4 regions of the Buttiauxella sp. AC142 genome follow, and region 2 is predicted to be linked to each of the others. Evidence: predicted binding sites of a transcription regulator. Region 2 holds the regulator's gene; each other region holds the start of a gene.
What was found. Region 2 encodes CRP, which controls carbon source genes, mostly activating them, when cyclic AMP is high. Its sites were predicted from a motif close to ATGTGANNNNNNTCACAT; they were not measured.
Positions count from the first base shown of each region.

Region 1: the regulator CRP is predicted to act here: its motif matches at 1,750-1,767, upstream of cdd (cytidine deaminase).
Region 3: the regulator CRP is predicted to act here: its motif matches at 1,975-1,992, upstream of bhsA (multiple stress resistance protein BhsA).
Region 4: the regulator CRP is predicted to act here: its motif matches at 2,165-2,182, upstream of udp (uridine phosphorylase).

Region 1 covers NZ_CEEDCH010000001.1:3,018,067-3,022,268, reverse strand. The annotation lists gene sanA (outer membrane permeability protein SanA) at 1-674, opposite strand, end outside; gene cdd (cytidine deaminase) at 806-1,690, opposite strand; gene AC0IWZ_RS14060 (CidB/LrgB family autolysis modulator) at 1,821-2,516, opposite strand; gene AC0IWZ_RS14055 (CidA/LrgA family protein) at 2,513-2,914, opposite strand; gene ldtB (L,D-transpeptidase) at 3,112-4,032, opposite strand.
Region 2 covers NZ_CEEDCH010000001.1:4,141,138-4,145,339, reverse strand. The annotation lists gene AC0IWZ_RS19370 (YccS/YhfK family putative transporter) at 1-1,755, opposite strand, end outside; gene crp (cAMP-activated global transcriptional regulator CRP) at 1,946-2,578, opposite strand; gene AC0IWZ_RS19360 (OsmC family protein) at 2,893-3,297, shown strand; gene AC0IWZ_RS19355 (phosphoribulokinase) at 3,327-4,199, opposite strand.
Region 3 covers NZ_CEEDCH010000001.1:1,575,864-1,580,065, forward strand. The annotation lists gene iutA (ferric aerobactin receptor IutA) at 1-67, opposite strand, end outside; gene AC0IWZ_RS07180 (siderophore-interacting protein) at 262-1,155, shown strand; gene AC0IWZ_RS07185 (TetR/AcrR family transcriptional regulator) at 1,185-1,817, opposite strand; gene bhsA (multiple stress resistance protein BhsA) at 2,065-2,322, shown strand; gene AC0IWZ_RS07195 (TetR/AcrR family transcriptional regulator) at 2,423-3,055, opposite strand; gene bhsA (multiple stress resistance protein BhsA) at 3,306-3,563, shown strand; gene ldtC (L,D-transpeptidase LdtC) at 3,635-4,202, opposite strand, start outside.
Region 4 covers NZ_CEEDCH010000001.1:4,768,967-4,773,168, forward strand. The annotation lists gene AC0IWZ_RS22260 (hypothetical protein) at 1-848, opposite strand, end outside; gene AC0IWZ_RS22265 (dienelactone hydrolase family protein) at 1,211-2,038, opposite strand; gene udp (uridine phosphorylase) at 2,306-3,067, shown strand; gene rmuC (DNA recombination protein RmuC) at 3,202-4,202, shown strand, end outside.

The DNA of each region.
Region 1 (4,202 bases), 1.1 Mb from region 2:
ACTGCCGGATAAGCTTGCGCATCTTCAGGCACTTCATGCATGGCAGGAATAGGGACTAGCGGCCCCAGGAAGCGCGGCTCACGTTTGAAGATATACAAATCTGCCAGCGCACCTAAACGCGCACCAAACTCCCTGATACGCACTGTCATCATATTTTTTGGCGAAGGGACGGCGTAACACTGCGCCTGAATGCCCATATGCAGGGCAATAAAGAGGGCGCGTTCGCAGTGAAAACGCTGAGTGATAATAATAAAATCATTGGTATCAAAGACTTTTCGCGTACGAACGATAGAGTCCAGCGTACGGAAACCAGCGTAATCGAGCACGATATCGGCTGGATCGACACCACCGGCAATCAGGTCTTTACGCATGGTCATGGGTTCGTTGTAGCTTTGCAGCGCATTATCGCCGCTCAACAGCAGGTAGTTTACCTTGCCGCTGTTATAGGCATTTAACGCACCCTGAATTCGGAATTGATAATACTGATTAATCACACCGGTGCGGTAATACTTGGCGGTGCCCAACACCACACCAACCTGGCGATAGGGCAAATCTTGCAGTTCGTCGTAAACGTAAGGTGCAGTTTTCCAGCTTATCCAGCGGTCAAGACAAAGCGCAGCCACCACAGCCAAGCCGATTATCACCAACAGGCTATAAAACAAGCGCTTCAACATGGACTTGCGGCTCAATAAAGGGATGGAATTTTATCCAAGGCTACTTTACCTGGTGGTGAAGAGCAAGATTCGCGGAATTGGTTGGACTAAAAATCGCCAATGCGAGCGCTCTTGCGCCCGCATCGTTCTCATCAATTCAACAGTGCGCGGTCGATATTCATACAGCCCAACGCTTTTAACGTGGCGACTGTCGCGTCCCATTGTGTCAATGGCGCTTCGGCTTTTTCAGCCAGAATCGCACGCTGGATATCATTGTAATCGTAGCCGGAAAGGCTCAACAGATTCAGCGCAGCTTGCAGCGGGGGTAGGGAAGGGTTGAATGCGGCGTTTTCCGCATAACTACCGGTGAAAATTGTCCCATCGCGCATTTCCAGCGCGACACCCGAAGGCGCATTACTGTAAGGCGCATGGCTGCGGTTTGCAGCCGTGATGGCGGCATGGCTGAGTTCATCGCCTTGCAGCGTAAAACCATGATCCATTTCATCCAGCAGCAACGTTTTGATTTCTAAATCACGCGGACCAAATGCGTCTGGCAGATAGTCGCCAAGAGTTGCAGGCTTGCGGCCCGGCAAATTAATGCGCAATGCCACGCCGCTGTTCAGTTCATTCATAAACTGGCGGCAATGGCCACACGGCGTATAGTTGACGGTAATCGCGGCGAGGGCTTTTTCGCCACGCATCCACGCATGGGTAATTGCACTTTGCTCGGCATGAACGGTTTGCTGCATGGTGGAGCCAAGAAACTCCATATTGCCGCCGAAATAGAGATTTCCGCTGACGCCACGCGCTACCGCACCCACATAGAACTGCGACAAATCCGCGCGGGCACAGGCTGCTGCAAGCGGCAGCAAAGCAAATGCCAGCGCGTCATCATCAAACCCTGTCTGGGTTTTCAATGATTCCACTTCAGTAGCGCTAAACATCGCCGGGAAGTGGGCATCAGCAATCAAGGGTTGCAAAGCGGCTTGCAGTGAAGCCGGGAGTTGTGCGAGAGCAGCCTGAAAACGTGAGCGCATGGATCGTAGCCTCATAACAAGTAATTGAACCGTAGTTTACGGTTCTGTATGGGCTTTATATGTGATCTTTCTCTAATTACAAATGCAACTTATGAAATAAAGAATGAAATTGCGCGATCTCTCGCAAGTTTTAACCAAATACAGCCAAAATCACCGGGAATAAGAATGGGGCAACCAGCGACGTAATAATGCCGCAAATCACCAGCGCCAGTGAGCTGAATGCGCCTTCCTGGAAATCCAGTTCAGCACAACGCGCAGTCCCAAGGGCGTGAGAGGCAGCACCCATCGACAGGCCGCGCGACGCTTTGGTTTTAATACCCATTAGATTCAGAATGCTATGGCCAAATACCGCGCCCAGAATCCCCACGAAAATCACGCAGACGGCGCTAATTGCCGGGATGCCGCCTATACTGCCGCCCACAGCCATGGCAATCGGTGTGGTGACAGACTTAGGCAAGATTGACGCGGCGATTTGCGGTGTGGCACCCATTAATAATGCAACCGATGTACCGGTAATCATCGCGACCATGCTGCCAATAAAACAGATAGTGATAATGGATTTCCAGCGTGCACGAATCTGGTGAAGCTGTTCATACAGTGGGAATGCGAGGGCAACTACCGCCGGTTGTAGCAAATCGTTCAGCACTTTACTGCCAGCGAAATAGTGATCATAGGGCGTTCCGGTAAACACCAGAATAGGGATGATAACAATCATCGAAACCAGTAACGGGTTCAGCAGCGGTGACTTATAGCGCATTCCGATTTGGCGGGCGAGAAAGAAGGTCACCAGTGTTAAAGGTAAAGACCACCAGATATGATGCATCATTTTGTTTCACCCTCGCTTTCACCCACGACTTTACGTTCGCCGTGAACCAAATGAGAACTCCAGCTCACGATAACTAATACCACTAAGGTACTGATAAAGCAGGAGACAACCACCGGGCCAAATTGCTGTTTAATCACATCAACATACTGCATGACGCCCACACCAATCGGTACAAAGAGCAACGCCATATAACGAATCAGCAGGTGGCAACTTGGTTTAACCCATTTCGCTGGCAGGATTTGCAGAGAGAGCAAAACAAACAGAATTAACATGCCAATAATGCTGCCGGGAATGGTGATCGGCAACAGCGATGCAATAGCAATGCCCACATATAAGCATATGTAAATTAATACAAATGAACGCAGGTACTGCCAAATTACGGTGAGCGAATTACGCATGGTGATGACCCTTTAAGAAACGCATTCATCATACAATTAAAGCTGAAAATGTGCTACCGATCACATCATGAATTATGAGCATACCAAATATTCCAAATTGGAACGTTCCAGAATGTTTTGGGCAATCTGCCAAATCCCATTTTGCAGGCATAAAAAAAGCGACCCGTAGGTCGCTTAGTTATGCTCGAAAGGTTCGATTAGTTCAAACGTACCGGCATACCGGAACGGTTCAGAATCGCCTGATCCAGCACGGTGCTGTCAACGTCTGGCTGAGCGGTAATGGCAGTCACGTTGCTTTTCAGCGCGATTGGCACGATCTCAGTTGAGTTGAACTGCTCTTCAGTCGTGGACAGTGGGTTATGCACTTCTACATAGCGCGTACCATCTGGCTCAACGGTGGCTTTCACCGGTTCGTTGATGAACTGAACGCGCGTACCGACTGGCACTTTCTCGAACAGGAATTTGATGTCTTCGTTACGCAGACGCACACAACCGTGGCTCACACGCAGGCCGATACCAAAGTTGGCGTTGGTGCCGTGAATCGCATACAGACGGCCAATGTACAGCGCGTACAGACCCATTGGGTTATCCGGACCGGCTGGAACAACGGCTGGCAGCGGCGTACCGGCAGCAATATATTCTGCGTGCATTTTTGCCGTTGGTGTCCAGGTCGGGCCTGCTTTCTTACGTTCTACCTTAGTGGTCCAGTTCAGCGGAGTATCTTTACCCAACTGGCCGATACCGATTGGCAACACGATAACGGTGTTGGTGCCAGCCGGGTAGTAGTAAAGGCGCATTTCAGCACTGTTAATCACGATACCTTCATGAACGGTATCCGGCAGAATTAACTGCTGAGGAATGTTCAGGATGGTGCCAGGCTTTGGCAGATACGGGTCTACACCTGGGTTAGCTTCCAGCATGTTGGAAAGGCCCATCTGGTAACGCGCCGCATATTCTTCCAGCGGTGCAGTGCTACCTTCAGGGATAGTAACAACCTGGTTTTGACCAATCAGACGACTGCCATCGGTTGGCAGAGGATAAGTCACGGCAGAAGCTGTTTTGCTAAAAGCCACGACAGCCACAAATGCCAGTAAAATTGTGCGTAGTTTCATATTCATTTTATGCGAAGTATTTATGGCCATGCAGGCTAGTTAGTGAAGAGACGGAGCGATTTAAGCGCGCATTATATGTGCATTCTGTCAGACAGGGAAATCAGATGTGGATTAAATCACACTTTTTTGCATATTGATTATTTAATCACCAGCGCACAAGCAGAGCGATCTACACG
Region 2 (4,202 bases):
CTGGCTGTGCGTCACCCATAGTTTCATATCGGCAAGATAGTGCGAGTTAAATCCAGGTTCCTGCATCGCCTGGTTGAGCGAGTTGAATAAGGCATTGTGCGCCTGGTTGACCCTCATTCGCGAATACGCCAGCGGGGTGGGTTCCGGGTCGCTGCTCAGAATCAGGCGAATCGCATCCTGATCGCGCTCCAGAGCATCGTGGGCGTTCTGGCGCAGTAAACCACTTTGCCACTGTGGCCACAGCCACACCATGCCACCAAAGGCAATCAGGCAGCCGAGCAGCGTATCTATTAAGCGCGGAACGATGTACTGCTCGGCGCTGAGGGTGATGAGTTGCAGGGTGTAAACCGCCGTGACGGTAAAGCCAATTGTCGCCCAACCGTAACTCTTACGAATGAACAAATAGCTGACCAGCGTAATGATCAACATCGCGGCCAGCGCGATATCTTGCGGAAAGTGGAAGTGCAGCGCGATGCCCGCTATCGCTAAACCTGCAATGGTGCCTGCCGACCGGTGAAGAATTCTCACCCGGGTCGCGCCATAGCCGTTTTGCGTCACAAACATTACCGTCATCAAAATCCAGTAAGGTTTAGGCAGATGTAAAAACCCCCCCAAAATACTGGCGATGGTCAGCATTACACCTAATCTGGCGGCGTTACGCAGCGCGGCGGATTTCAAAGATAAATAGCTTTTCAGTGCTGCCCAAAGTGGCAAGCGACGCTGCCGGTCTTCCATCAAATCACGGATATACAACGGGCGCTGGGTGCGTAAAACACGGCCAATCCGACTGAAGTGATAATGGCAAAATTGCCCAACCGGGTTATCCGGATTTTGACGCGCGATTTTCTCAAGGGCATCAATCTGTTTATCCATCGTGAAACGCTGTGGGAACCGATGATAAAGAATGTCGTCAGCCAGCACGCGTAAACGCGCTGCAATGGTCTGCGCGTTCCAGCGAATCACGGCTTCAGCGTGACTTTTCTCAACCAGCTTTTGCACTTCGGCAGGTTGGTGGAGGCTGACGGAAATGTGTTCTTGTAAATCCAGAGCGACCTGAAACGCGCGCAGTAATCGCTTGTAGCCGTTTTGCTGATTCGCTGCCAGCATGTGTAATTGCTGGTAGCAAATAGTGATTAAATCAACGGCTTTTTGTTGACGCGCCAGCAGCGGAGGCAGCGCTTTTTCAGGGTCGGTATGCTGCGTTAGCATGCCATATTTGGCTTCGCAGTAATCCGCCAGTTGGCGATAGAGCAGGCTTAATGATTCGCGCAGTGGCTGCTCGCGCCACATCCAGAACCAAAACCAGTTAAACACGCCGTACCAAATTGTACCGCTGACATACAGCAGCATTGGCTTCCAGATGGGCATATTCCCCGCCATGCTGAGTGTAAAGATCGCGGCAATGAGTGAGGCGGGAAGCAGACGAGCGTGCAGGGAGCTGATTTCGGCTGTGACGCCCAGCAATAGCGCCATTACGGCCAATATCACCGGCAACGGCACTGAGGTATAAAGCAATAAAAGCTGCATGATCAAACTGCTGACGGCAAACAGGCTACCGCCGACGATCAGGCGTTTGAAGAAGCGTTTATGGGGAGTATCAAGTCCTGCAATGTTGCAGCAGGCAGGGACTAAAGAGAAAAGCAGGCCGGACTGGAGATTGCCAAAGAGCAAACCTACTGCCACCGGAAGGCACAGCACCAGCGTTTGCCGCAGTGCGTAGTTAACTTCAGGATGGTAGATCAGTCTTCGCCACATAAACCCTTCTTACTTAAAGCTGCAGCGGCGTTAGCTGCGTTCATTCACCCGAATCACTTACTTGAGTAAGCTCATCGGGATGAACTCACTTGCTGCCTTGCTGCAACTTCAATTAATCGGGTTTCGGATTTAGTTTTTTAGAGACAAAAAAGGCGTGTTATGAAGCAACACGCCATTTTTGAGACGGAGATTAACGAGTGCCGTAAACGACGATCGTTTTACCGTGAGCAGAGATCAGATTTTGATCTTCCAGCATTTTCAAGATACGACCAACGGTTTCGCGAGAGCAACCCACGATCTGACCGATTTCCTGACGGGTAATTTTTATCTGCATACCGTCCGGGTGGGTCATTGCATCAGGCTGTTTAGCCAGGTTCAGCAGTGTCTGCGCGATACGACCAGTCACATCCAGGAATGCCAGGTTACCCACTTTCTCAGATGTAACTTGCAGACGACTAGCCATCTGTGAAGACAGGCGCATCAGGATATCTGGATTGACCTGAATCAGCTGGCGGAATTTTTTATATGAAATTTCAGCCACTTCGCAGGCACTTTTAGCACGAACCCAAGCACTACGTTCCTGACCTTCTTCGAACAGCCCTAACTCGCCAATGAAATCGCCCTGATTCAGATAGGAGAGGATCATTTCCTTGCCCTCTTCATCTTTGATCAGAACAGCCACAGAACCCTTGACGATGTAATACAGCGTCTCAGCCTTTTCACCCTGGTGAATCAGTGTGCTCTTCGATGGATACTTATGAATGTGGCAATGGGACAAGAACCATTCGAGAGTCGGGTCTGTTTGCGGTTTGCCAAGCACCATGCGCGGTTATCCTCTGTTTTATAACTGGCTACCAACGACAGGACGCTAAACATCCTGTCTGGCGTTGCAAGTATTAGAATATTCCCCACCTTGGGGAGATGGCATGCAAGTCATTCTTGCTGCCTGTAATTAGTGATGTCCTCTGCATACATGCATAACGTCAATGTATCGATGTAGCATCTGGATTGTTTTAGCATAGCTTTTGACAAGTGTCTCCTATTGTCTCGTTTCAGCTTGACGCAGGTCGCCTTCCATTGCCAGATTTGCTGAATCTGCGTACTCTGAAAGACAATTTTTTCAACGGGAGAAGTAACATGCAAGCACGAGTGAAGTGGGTTGAAGGGTTAACCTTCCTTGGGGAGTCCGCTTCTGGACACCAGATTCTGATGGACGGTAATTCTGGCGATAAAGCACCCAGTCCGATGGAAATGGTTCTGATGTCCGCTGGTGGTTGTAGCGCAATCGACGTAGTTTCTATTTTGCAAAAAGGCCGCTACAACGTGACGGATTGTGAAGTGAAACTGACCTCTGAGCGCCGCGAAGAAGCCCCGCGTCTGTTCACACATATCAATCTGCATTTCATTGTGACAGGCAAAGAATTGAAAGATAATGCAGTTTCGCGTGCGGTAGACTTGTCTGCTGAGAAGTACTGTTCCGTTGCGTTGATGCTGGAAAAAGCCGTAAACATCACCCATAGCTACGAAGTGATTGAAAGCTAGAGTGAAGAAAAGGGCGGTGTTTAGCCGCCCTAATTATTGATATTTCTTCCTTCCGCCAGGCGCTTAACCAACGGCGTCATGATCAACTCCATTGCCAGTCCCATCTTGCCGCCCGGCACCACTAATGTATTGATGTGGGAAATAAATGAGCCTTGCAGCATGGCGAGCAAATACGGGAAGTCGATATCATCCAGACCGCGAAAATGAATCACGACAAAACTTTCATCTAATGACGGAATACCGCGTGCGGCAAACGGGTTAGAGGTATCTACCGTCGGTACGCGTTGGAAGTTGATGTGCGTGCGGGAAAACTGCGGCGTGATGTAGTTGATGTAATCGTCCATCGAACGCACGACGGAATCCATTACCGCTTCACGGGAATGACCGCGCTCGCTGGTGTCGCGCACCAGTTTTTGAATCCACTCCAGGTTTACAATCGGCACTACGCCAACCAGTAAATCGACGGCATTGGCGACGTCGTGCTGCGGGGTAACGACTCCGCCATGCAAGCCTTCATAAAACAAAACATCAGTCGGTTCTGGTAACGGCTGCCACGGAGTAAACGTGCCGGGAATCTGATTCCAGGGTACGGCTTCATCATAGGTATGAAGATATTTACGTGATTTACCCTGCCCGGTTTTGCCGTATTCAATAAACGTTTGTTCAAGCAAGCCAAAGTCGTTGGCTTCCGGCCCGAAGTAGCTGATATGACGGCCAAGGTCACGCGCTTTACGAATCGCCATATCCATTTCAGGACGGGTGAAACGATGGAAACTGTCGCCTTCAACTTCAGCTGCACGTAGGTTTAATTGCTGGAAGATTTTACGGAAGGCGATGCTGGTGGTGGTCGTTCCCGCGCCGCTGGAACCTGTTACGGCAATAACCGGATGTTTGGCTGACATAAG
Region 3 (4,202 bases), 2.6 Mb from region 2:
GCGCAAAAGCTGGAGCCATCATCGCCAGAAGCAGCGGGTTAAGCACCCAGCGTGCATTTTTATGCATCATCATCATTCCTTAGATGGAAAAGATTAACATTTGAAAATATTTTGAAATAAGAACGGACTGGATTTTGCCGATAACGGTTCTCATTATCAATCTCAATTGATAGTATTTCTTAAATTAATCTTATGAATAATCACATGATTTATGTGGTTTACTTTTTCTGGATGTTGGCCTGATGCGGCAAAGGAGTCGAAATGGCAGGAGTGCAAGGGTATCGCTTGTTTAATGTCCAGTTAGTGCATAAATCGCAAGTTTCACCTTCGCTATTGAGTCTGGTGTTTGGCGGTCCGGATGTTGCACATATGAAATGTGACTCGCCCGATCAGCGAATCAAAATGTTATTCCCCTCTGAAGATGGCTCTATTCCTGCTCTGCCGGAGCAAGGCGAGTGGTATCAATTGCTGCAACAATTGCCCAGAGAAAAGCGACCCGTGGTGCGCACTTATACCTTGCGCAAGGTTGATCGCGAGCGCCAGGAAGTCACCGTTGAATTTGTCAGCCACGGTACGGAAGGGCCGGCCTCAGCATGGGCAATTAACTCGCGACCTGGCGACCAGATTCAAATCGTTGCGCCTAATGCCGAATATACTCAAGACAGCGGTGGATACGAATGGACTCCGCCGAGCGGTTTACGCCATGGGCTAATCATCGCCGACGAAACGGCATTGCCCGCAGCGAAAGGTATTCTTGAATTGCTGGCTGCGGGGCAGAACCCGCCACAAATTCAGGCATTTTTTGAAGTGCCAGACGAAGGTGACTGTGTCGATTTGAGCGAGTTCAGTTTCGCGCAAATTCACTGGTTAGCGCGTAAAACAGCGAATGCCTCGCATGGAGAATGCCTGCTCAAATCCGTCAGAGAAAATGTGCAGCTACCTGAAGCCGCAGGCGTGACGGAGGAACTTAATGAAGAAGCGGAAGGCGAACTGCTGTGGGATAAAGCGACTACGGTAAGCAATGATTTTTACGGCTGGGTCGCGGCAGAATCCACGGTGGTGAAACTCCTGCGCCGCCATTTGATTGGTGAATGCGGTGTGAACCATGACACCATCAACTTTATGGCGTACTGGAGTAAAGGGCGGGAGCGTTAAAAGAGCAGGGCGGCAAACGCCGCCCTGTATTAGATTTTTTTAAGTTCTGGCATCAGCCGCATCGTCGTATTCACGATTTGCATCAGCTCTTCATAGCTGGCGTTTTCGCGCGCGCTCACTGACATCCCCTGAATAATACAGCACAGGTACTTAGCCAATTTACGGATACAACTGGTCGCAGGCATTTCGCCTTGTTCCTGGCGCTTGGCCAGAAAACGCACCAGCGTTTCTTCCTGCATCGACTGACGCGTTTTTATCACTGCCGCGATATCTTCCGAAGATGCGGCCAGCACGGAGGAAGTACAGATGATAAAGCAACCTGTTGGCGTGTCTTTCTCAGTAAAGAGCTTCGCAATCAGCGAAAAATAATCTTCCAGTGCTTGCTCGAGCGTGCGTTCTTCGCAGAACAGGCAATTCTCACGCATTTGCGAGAAACGTTCGATATAGCGGTCCAGAACGGCTTTGAATAACCCTTCTTTGTTGGTGAACTCTGCGTACAGCGTCGGAGCTTTTGCGCCCGTCGCTTCGACCAGATGCGCCAATGAAGTGGCTTCATAACCGTGTTGCCAGAACAAAGCCATGGCCTTGTCGAGTGCTGCTTCCCTGTCAAACACTTTCGGTCGGCCACGGCTTTTTTTAATGCAAGTCGTATCAGATGACATATGCGCCGTTTAACCTTTGTCTGTTTATTGAACGATCATTATAAAAATAATATCACGCGGTAGCTATAGGGAAGAGTGGAAAAATAATTATTTCCTATGCTTATGAAAATATAAGCTTTTATAAAATAATTAACGGTCATTATAAAATTAATTTGACGTGTGATGCAGATCACGTTTATGATTTAGTTATCGAACGTTAAGTAAATAAATTTAACGGCCTTATAAATGTTTATCCAAGGTAACTATCATGAAAAACGTAAAAAATCTTATTGCTGCTGTTGTTCTTAGCTCAATTTCATTTGCAAGCTTTGCAGCTGTTGAAGTTCAGGCTGCCCCAGTTGGCGAGCAGAAAGTAGGAACGATCAGCGCATCCGCCGGGACTAACCTGGGTTCTCTGGAAGACCAACTGGCGCAGAAAGCTGAAGCAATGGGCGCAAGTTCATTCCGCATTACTTCAGTCACTGGACCAAATACATTGCACGGTACTGCGGTAATTTATAAATAAGCCTGTGCCCTCTAAGTAAAAACTCTCTCCATAAGAAAGGCCCTGTTGAAAAACAGGGCCTTTTTCTATTGCTGAAAAGGGCGGCAGGCGCCGCCGAGGGTTAGATTTTTTTCAGCTCCGGTAACAAGCGAAGTGTCGTGTTGACGATCTGCTTTAATTCCTCGTGGCTTGCATCTTCCCGCGCGCTGACTGACATGCCCTGAACAATGCAACACAGGTATTTAGCCAAATTTCGAACGCAGGTTGTGGCCGGGATTTCACCTTTCTGTTGGTGCTGCTCGAGGAATTTAAGCAGCGTAGCTTCGAGCAGAGACTGACGAGCCTTGATCATTTCAGAGATATCGTGCGATGAAACTGCCAGAACGGATGAAGTACAAATCATAAAGCAGCCCGTTGGGGTTTCTTTATCGGTAAACAGTTTCGCCACCAGATAAAGATAATCCTCAAGCGCCTCTTCAAGCGTTCGATTGTCACAACGCAGGCAGGTCTCTCGCAGTTTCGTCACACGAGCCAGATAGCGGTCTAAGACGGCCTTGAACAAACCCTCTTTATTGGTGAATTCGGCATATAACGTTGGGGCTTTTGCCCCTGTTGCCTCAACCAGATGTGCCATTGAAGTGGCTTCGTAGCCGTGTTGCCAGAACAAAACCATGGCCTTATCGAGTGCGGATTCTTTGTCGAACACTTTTGGTCGGCCACGGCTTTTTTTGGTATCGCAGGTGTCGGTAGACATAATTAGCCGTTTTAACCTTTTCTATTTTATGAGCGATCATTATAAAAATAATATCTCATGGCTTCTACTGCTAGTTTGTCCAAAAATAAATCATGGCTATCTGTATGAAAAGTAAGTCATTAATAAAATAATTAACGGTCGTTATAAAAATAATTTGACGTGTGATGTAGATCACGTTTATTATTTACTTATCGAACGTTAAGTAAATAAATTAACGGGCTTACAAATCATCTGCTTAAGGTCAAAAATCATGAAAAACGTCAAAACTCTTATCGCTGCTGTTGTTCTTAGCTCAATCTCTTTCGCAAGCTTCGCGGCTGTTGAAGTTCAGGCAACGCCAGCAGGCCAACAGAAAGTAGGCACTATCACTGCAACCGCCGGGACTAACCTGGGTTCTCTTGAAGACCAACTGGCTCAGAAAGCTGATGAAATGGGTGCGAGTTCATTCCGTATTACTTCAGTCACTGGCCCGAATACATTGCACGGTACTGCGGTAATTTATAAATAAGATTCACGGTAAATCAGTTTCATAAAAAAAGGCCCTGTTAAAAAACAGGGCCTTTTTGCATCTCAAAACAATTAAATCTCGGTGCTGGCAATACCGTACGCGTTCACTTCAATCGGCATCCCGGAGCGGTGCTGCATGGCTTGCTCCATGACGCTAGCATCTGTTTCCGGTGCAGACTGGAACTGTTTCATCTGCTCCGTTAACACAATCGGAAGCACTTTCGGATCGTCATCAATGTGTTTAGACAGAGGCTGATGGACTTCAACTAAACGCCTGCCATCGGGCTCCACTGAGGTTTTAATCGCGGTGTTGATGATGCGCACTGGCGTACCAACAGGCATCTCTTTGTACAACGCTTTAATATCGTCATCACGCAGTCGAATACAGCCAGAACTCACGCGCATTCCAATCCCAAAGTCCGCATTTGTTCCGTGCAGCAGATAAACGCCGCCATAGGCTGCGAGGCGAATGGCATGGTGGCCCATTGGGTTTTCCGGCCCGGCTGGGACGACCGCCGGAAGTTTGATTCCGTTCGCCAGATAGCGCGCGCGAATATTGGCCGTTGGCGTCCAGGTCGGGTTGGCGCGTTTATCTGAAACGCTTGTGACCATAGTTGGTGTCACGGTGTCGCCACCGAGT
Region 4 (4,202 bases), 630 kb from region 2:
AGTAAGTTTAGAAATGAAGAAGAGTGTTGCTGATTCCACTCGTTCATCCGTTGCTCTTCTGCCAGGGCAATACGTAATTTTTCTTTTAGGCTGGCAGATAAACCAAGCTGATCATCTAATGCATTTAATTCTATATTTAGAGCTATACCTGCGATGATAACTATAGATGCTGTAACAATTACTGGCGCTCCCAGTAAAACAAATACTCCACCCACAACCCCAAGCACCACACTTGACACAATAATCTTTGCGACATCCATCGTGACATCAACTAAAAAATCAACCAGATCATAATTCGATTTAAATATCAGTTCCACGGCTCGCCAGGCAAGTGAGCAACAAATACAAAATTTAGTGCCTTTAACAATTGAAGTACCGAGTCCACGTATTCCAATCCCCATTTCCAGTATTTGTGGATTGCGTAAACTATAACGTGTGCCATTCAGAATACGTCGTAATGCAGGGTAGCCAGTTAATTTAATATAATCCGTTCCGCCTATACGGCATTTTAGCGCTCTGATTCCCAGTGACTGGAATCTGATAACGAGTTTTCCAAATTCATTATGGTATGTCATCAATTTACTGGCAGTTCGAAACCCATCCAAACCGTCTTTAATGTTTCCTGGGCCAGCCCGGTAAGAAAACATGTAATCGACCTTGCCGAGAAGTTCATCCACAACATTCTGCGCTTCATCCAGCGTAAGCAACATGATGTAGCGGCTTTCTGTAATAAATGTACCGTTCATTACGGCCATATCACGTATTGCGGGGCTCATGCTGGGAAAGGAGCTAAAGGTATGCTCGTCTAACAAATAGTCTTTGGGTTTATGCGGCCTCAGTTCTGACATGATTTATTCCCTTTATCATGGTTTCTTAAGAAATATGTTTTAAACAGAAGGTTTTCAGATTCTGTTCTTAAGAATAAAGGGATGCAAATTATTTATAGAATCAATCCGGGTATTAACTATTTATATACTTAATACCCATCCTGTAAATTATTGATTAAATATATAAGCCAATAAAAATATGTAACAGGCTATAGAACTAAGTTCCCTCTACTTAAACCCACCTTCATTTTCGAATGTAATCAATAATCCATACACCAACGTGTTGTAAGGCGACAGGATTAAAAAAAGCAGACTCAAGAGTGTGAGCTAATACACTTATTATTGATAGGGTAAATGCCCCGGTAGTACCAGGGCGAAATCCGTTACTTCTTGGCCGCGTAACGCTCGAACCAGCGCAGCATGCGCTGCCAGCCATCTTTTGCTGATTCTTCATGGTAGCTCGGACGATAATCTGCATTGAAGGCATGACCTGCTTGGGGATAGACGATAATTTCTGCGTTAGCATTCGCTGCGCGTAACGCCTGGCGCATGGTTTCTACGGTATCCAGCGGTATTCCCGTATCTTGCCCGCCGTACAGTCCGAGTACCGGTGCATTAAGGTTGATAGCCACATCGACCGGGTGATGTGGAGAATTCAGCGATTTTTCTCCCACCAGTTTACCGTACCAGGCGACCGCCGCTTTCAGTTGTGGATTATGCGCGGCGTATAACCATGCGATACGTCCGCCCCAACAAAAACCAGTCACCATCAGGCGGTGTGCATCACCGCCATTTCTCGCTGCCCAGTTGGCTACGTGATCGAGATCTGCCAGAACTTGTGCATCGGGAACTTTAGAAACCAGCCCGCTAAACAGCGTCTGAATATCAGCAAAATCATTAGGATCGCCCTGGCGAAAGTAGAGTTCCGGCGCGACAGCGAGATAGCCTTCTAACGCCAGGCGACGGCAAACATCGCGAATATGTTCATGTACGCCGAAAATTTCCTGCACCACAATTACGATCGGTAAAGAGCCTTCAACACCTTTCGGCCTGGCGTGGTAAGCGGGCATGTTTTCGCCCTGAGTGGGTATAGAGGTTTCCCCTGCCAAAACTCCGTTGTCCGGGGTATGTAATACAGTGGAAGCAAGAGGGGAGGCCGCGGGTGCGAAATTTCCGCCCGGCGATTGACCTGATTGTTGTTCTTCTTTCATTGTCATTATCCTTTTTTAATAACGCACAGCGGTAACTATAGCCAACCCCGTGCAAATTGAATGAATTTGGGAGTGGTTCGGTGTCTGTTGTTTAGGTATAAGCGCAATGAATGAATACCTGCATAAATGTGATTTTCATCACTATTGCAGTTGAAAATAATGTAACTTGTTTCATTCAAAGTGAAATGCGTCACGAAATTCTTTACCGGGGTTCTGTACAGTACCTCTAAGCAATGCAAGCCAACCTATTAAACAGAGGAGTCTGTTATGTCCAAGTCTGATGTTTTTCACCTCGGCCTCACTAAAAGCGACCTGCAGGGGGCAACACTTGCCATCGTCCCGGGCGACCCTGAGCGAGTTGAAAAAATCGCTGTACTGATGGACAAGCCGGTCAAATTGGCTGCCCACCGTGAATTTACTACCTGGCGTGCTGAGTTAGACGGCAAGCCAGTGATCGTCTGCTCAACCGGTATCGGTGGCCCGTCTACTTCTATCGCTGTGGAAGAATTAGCGCAGTTGGGCATTCGTACCTTCTTGCGTATTGGCACGACCGGTGCGATTCAGCCACATATCAACGTCGGTGATGTTCTGGTGACTACGGCTTCTGTGCGCCTTGATGGTGCCAGCCTGCACTTTGCGCCAATGGAATTCCCAGCGGTTGCTGATTTTGCGTGTACCACCGCTCTGGTTGAAGCTGCGAAGTCTATCGGCGCGACCACGCACATTGGTGTGACGGCGTCCTCCGATACTTTCTACCCAGGCCAGGAGCGTTACGACACCTTCTCAGGCCGCGTAGTGAACCGCTACAAAGGCTCCATGGAAGAGTGGCAGCAGATGGGTGTGATGAACTATGAGATGGAATCCGCCACACTGTTGACCATGTGCGCAAGCCAGGGTCTGCGTGCCGGTATGGTTGCAGGCGTGATTGTAAACCGTACTCAGCAAGAAATTCCTAACGCTGAAACCATGAAGAAAACCGAAAGCCACGCGGTGAAAATTGTGGTCGAAGCTGCTCGTCGCTTAATCTAATCCCTTAAAGCCGGTGCAAGCCGGCTTATTTTTACGCTTTGCGTAACGCCTCGCAGTAAACTCCTTTTCATCTGGACATTTATACAGCACAATTTTATTTTGCTGATGCCTGGTATGGCTTTGTGGGAGTGACTGTGGATATTTCTATTTTATTCGGGCTCGGTATTGCGCTGGTTGGTGTTCTGACTGGCTGGTTGCTGGCAAGTTTGCGGGCAGCACAGCGGCAATCTGCACTGTATGAAGAGCAGCGAGAAATCTACGGCGAACTCACTGCTGCCCGGCAAGAAATGCAGCAAAACCAGCACTGGAAAGAGGAATGCGAGCAACTCAATCGTGAATTACGCACGCAGCTAGAAATCAACAGTGCGCAGGAAGCGGATATCCGCGAACTCTCCACATTGCTGGAGCAAACCCGTCTAAATGCTGACGATAAACATCGCCAGATGCTTAATAGCGAACAGCGACTCAGCGAACAATTTGAAAACCTCGCCAACCGAATCTTTGAACAAAGCGGCCGAAAAGTTGAAGAACAAAACCGCCAAAGTTTGAATGGCTTGCTGTCGCCATTGCGCGAACAACTGGATGGCTTTCGCCGCCAGGTGCAGGATAGCTTTGGTCAGGAGGCTCGCGAGCGGCACACGCTGACTCATGAGATCCGCAACCTTCAGCAGCTAAATGCTCAGATGGCGCAAGAGGCGCTAAACCTCACCAAAGCCCTGAAAGGGGATAACAAAACGCAGGGTAACTGGGGCGAGGTCGTATTGACCCGCGTACTGGAAGCATCCGGTTTACGTGAAGGTTATGAATACGAAACTCAGGTGAATATCCAGCTCGAAAATAACAGCCGTATGCAGCCAGATGTCATCGTACGTTTGCCGCAAGGCAAAGATGTGGTGATCGACGCCAAGATGACGCTGGTGGCCTATGAACGTTATTACAATGGCGACGACGAGTTAACGCGAGAAAGTGCGCTCAATGAACATATTGCAGCGATGCGTAATCACATTCGTATGCTGGGCCGCAAAGATTATCAGCAATTACCGGGTTTGCGTTCGCTGGATTATGTGTTGATGTTTATCCCCGTCGAACCTGCATTTTTACTGGCGATTGACCGCCAGCCTGAACTCATCAGCGA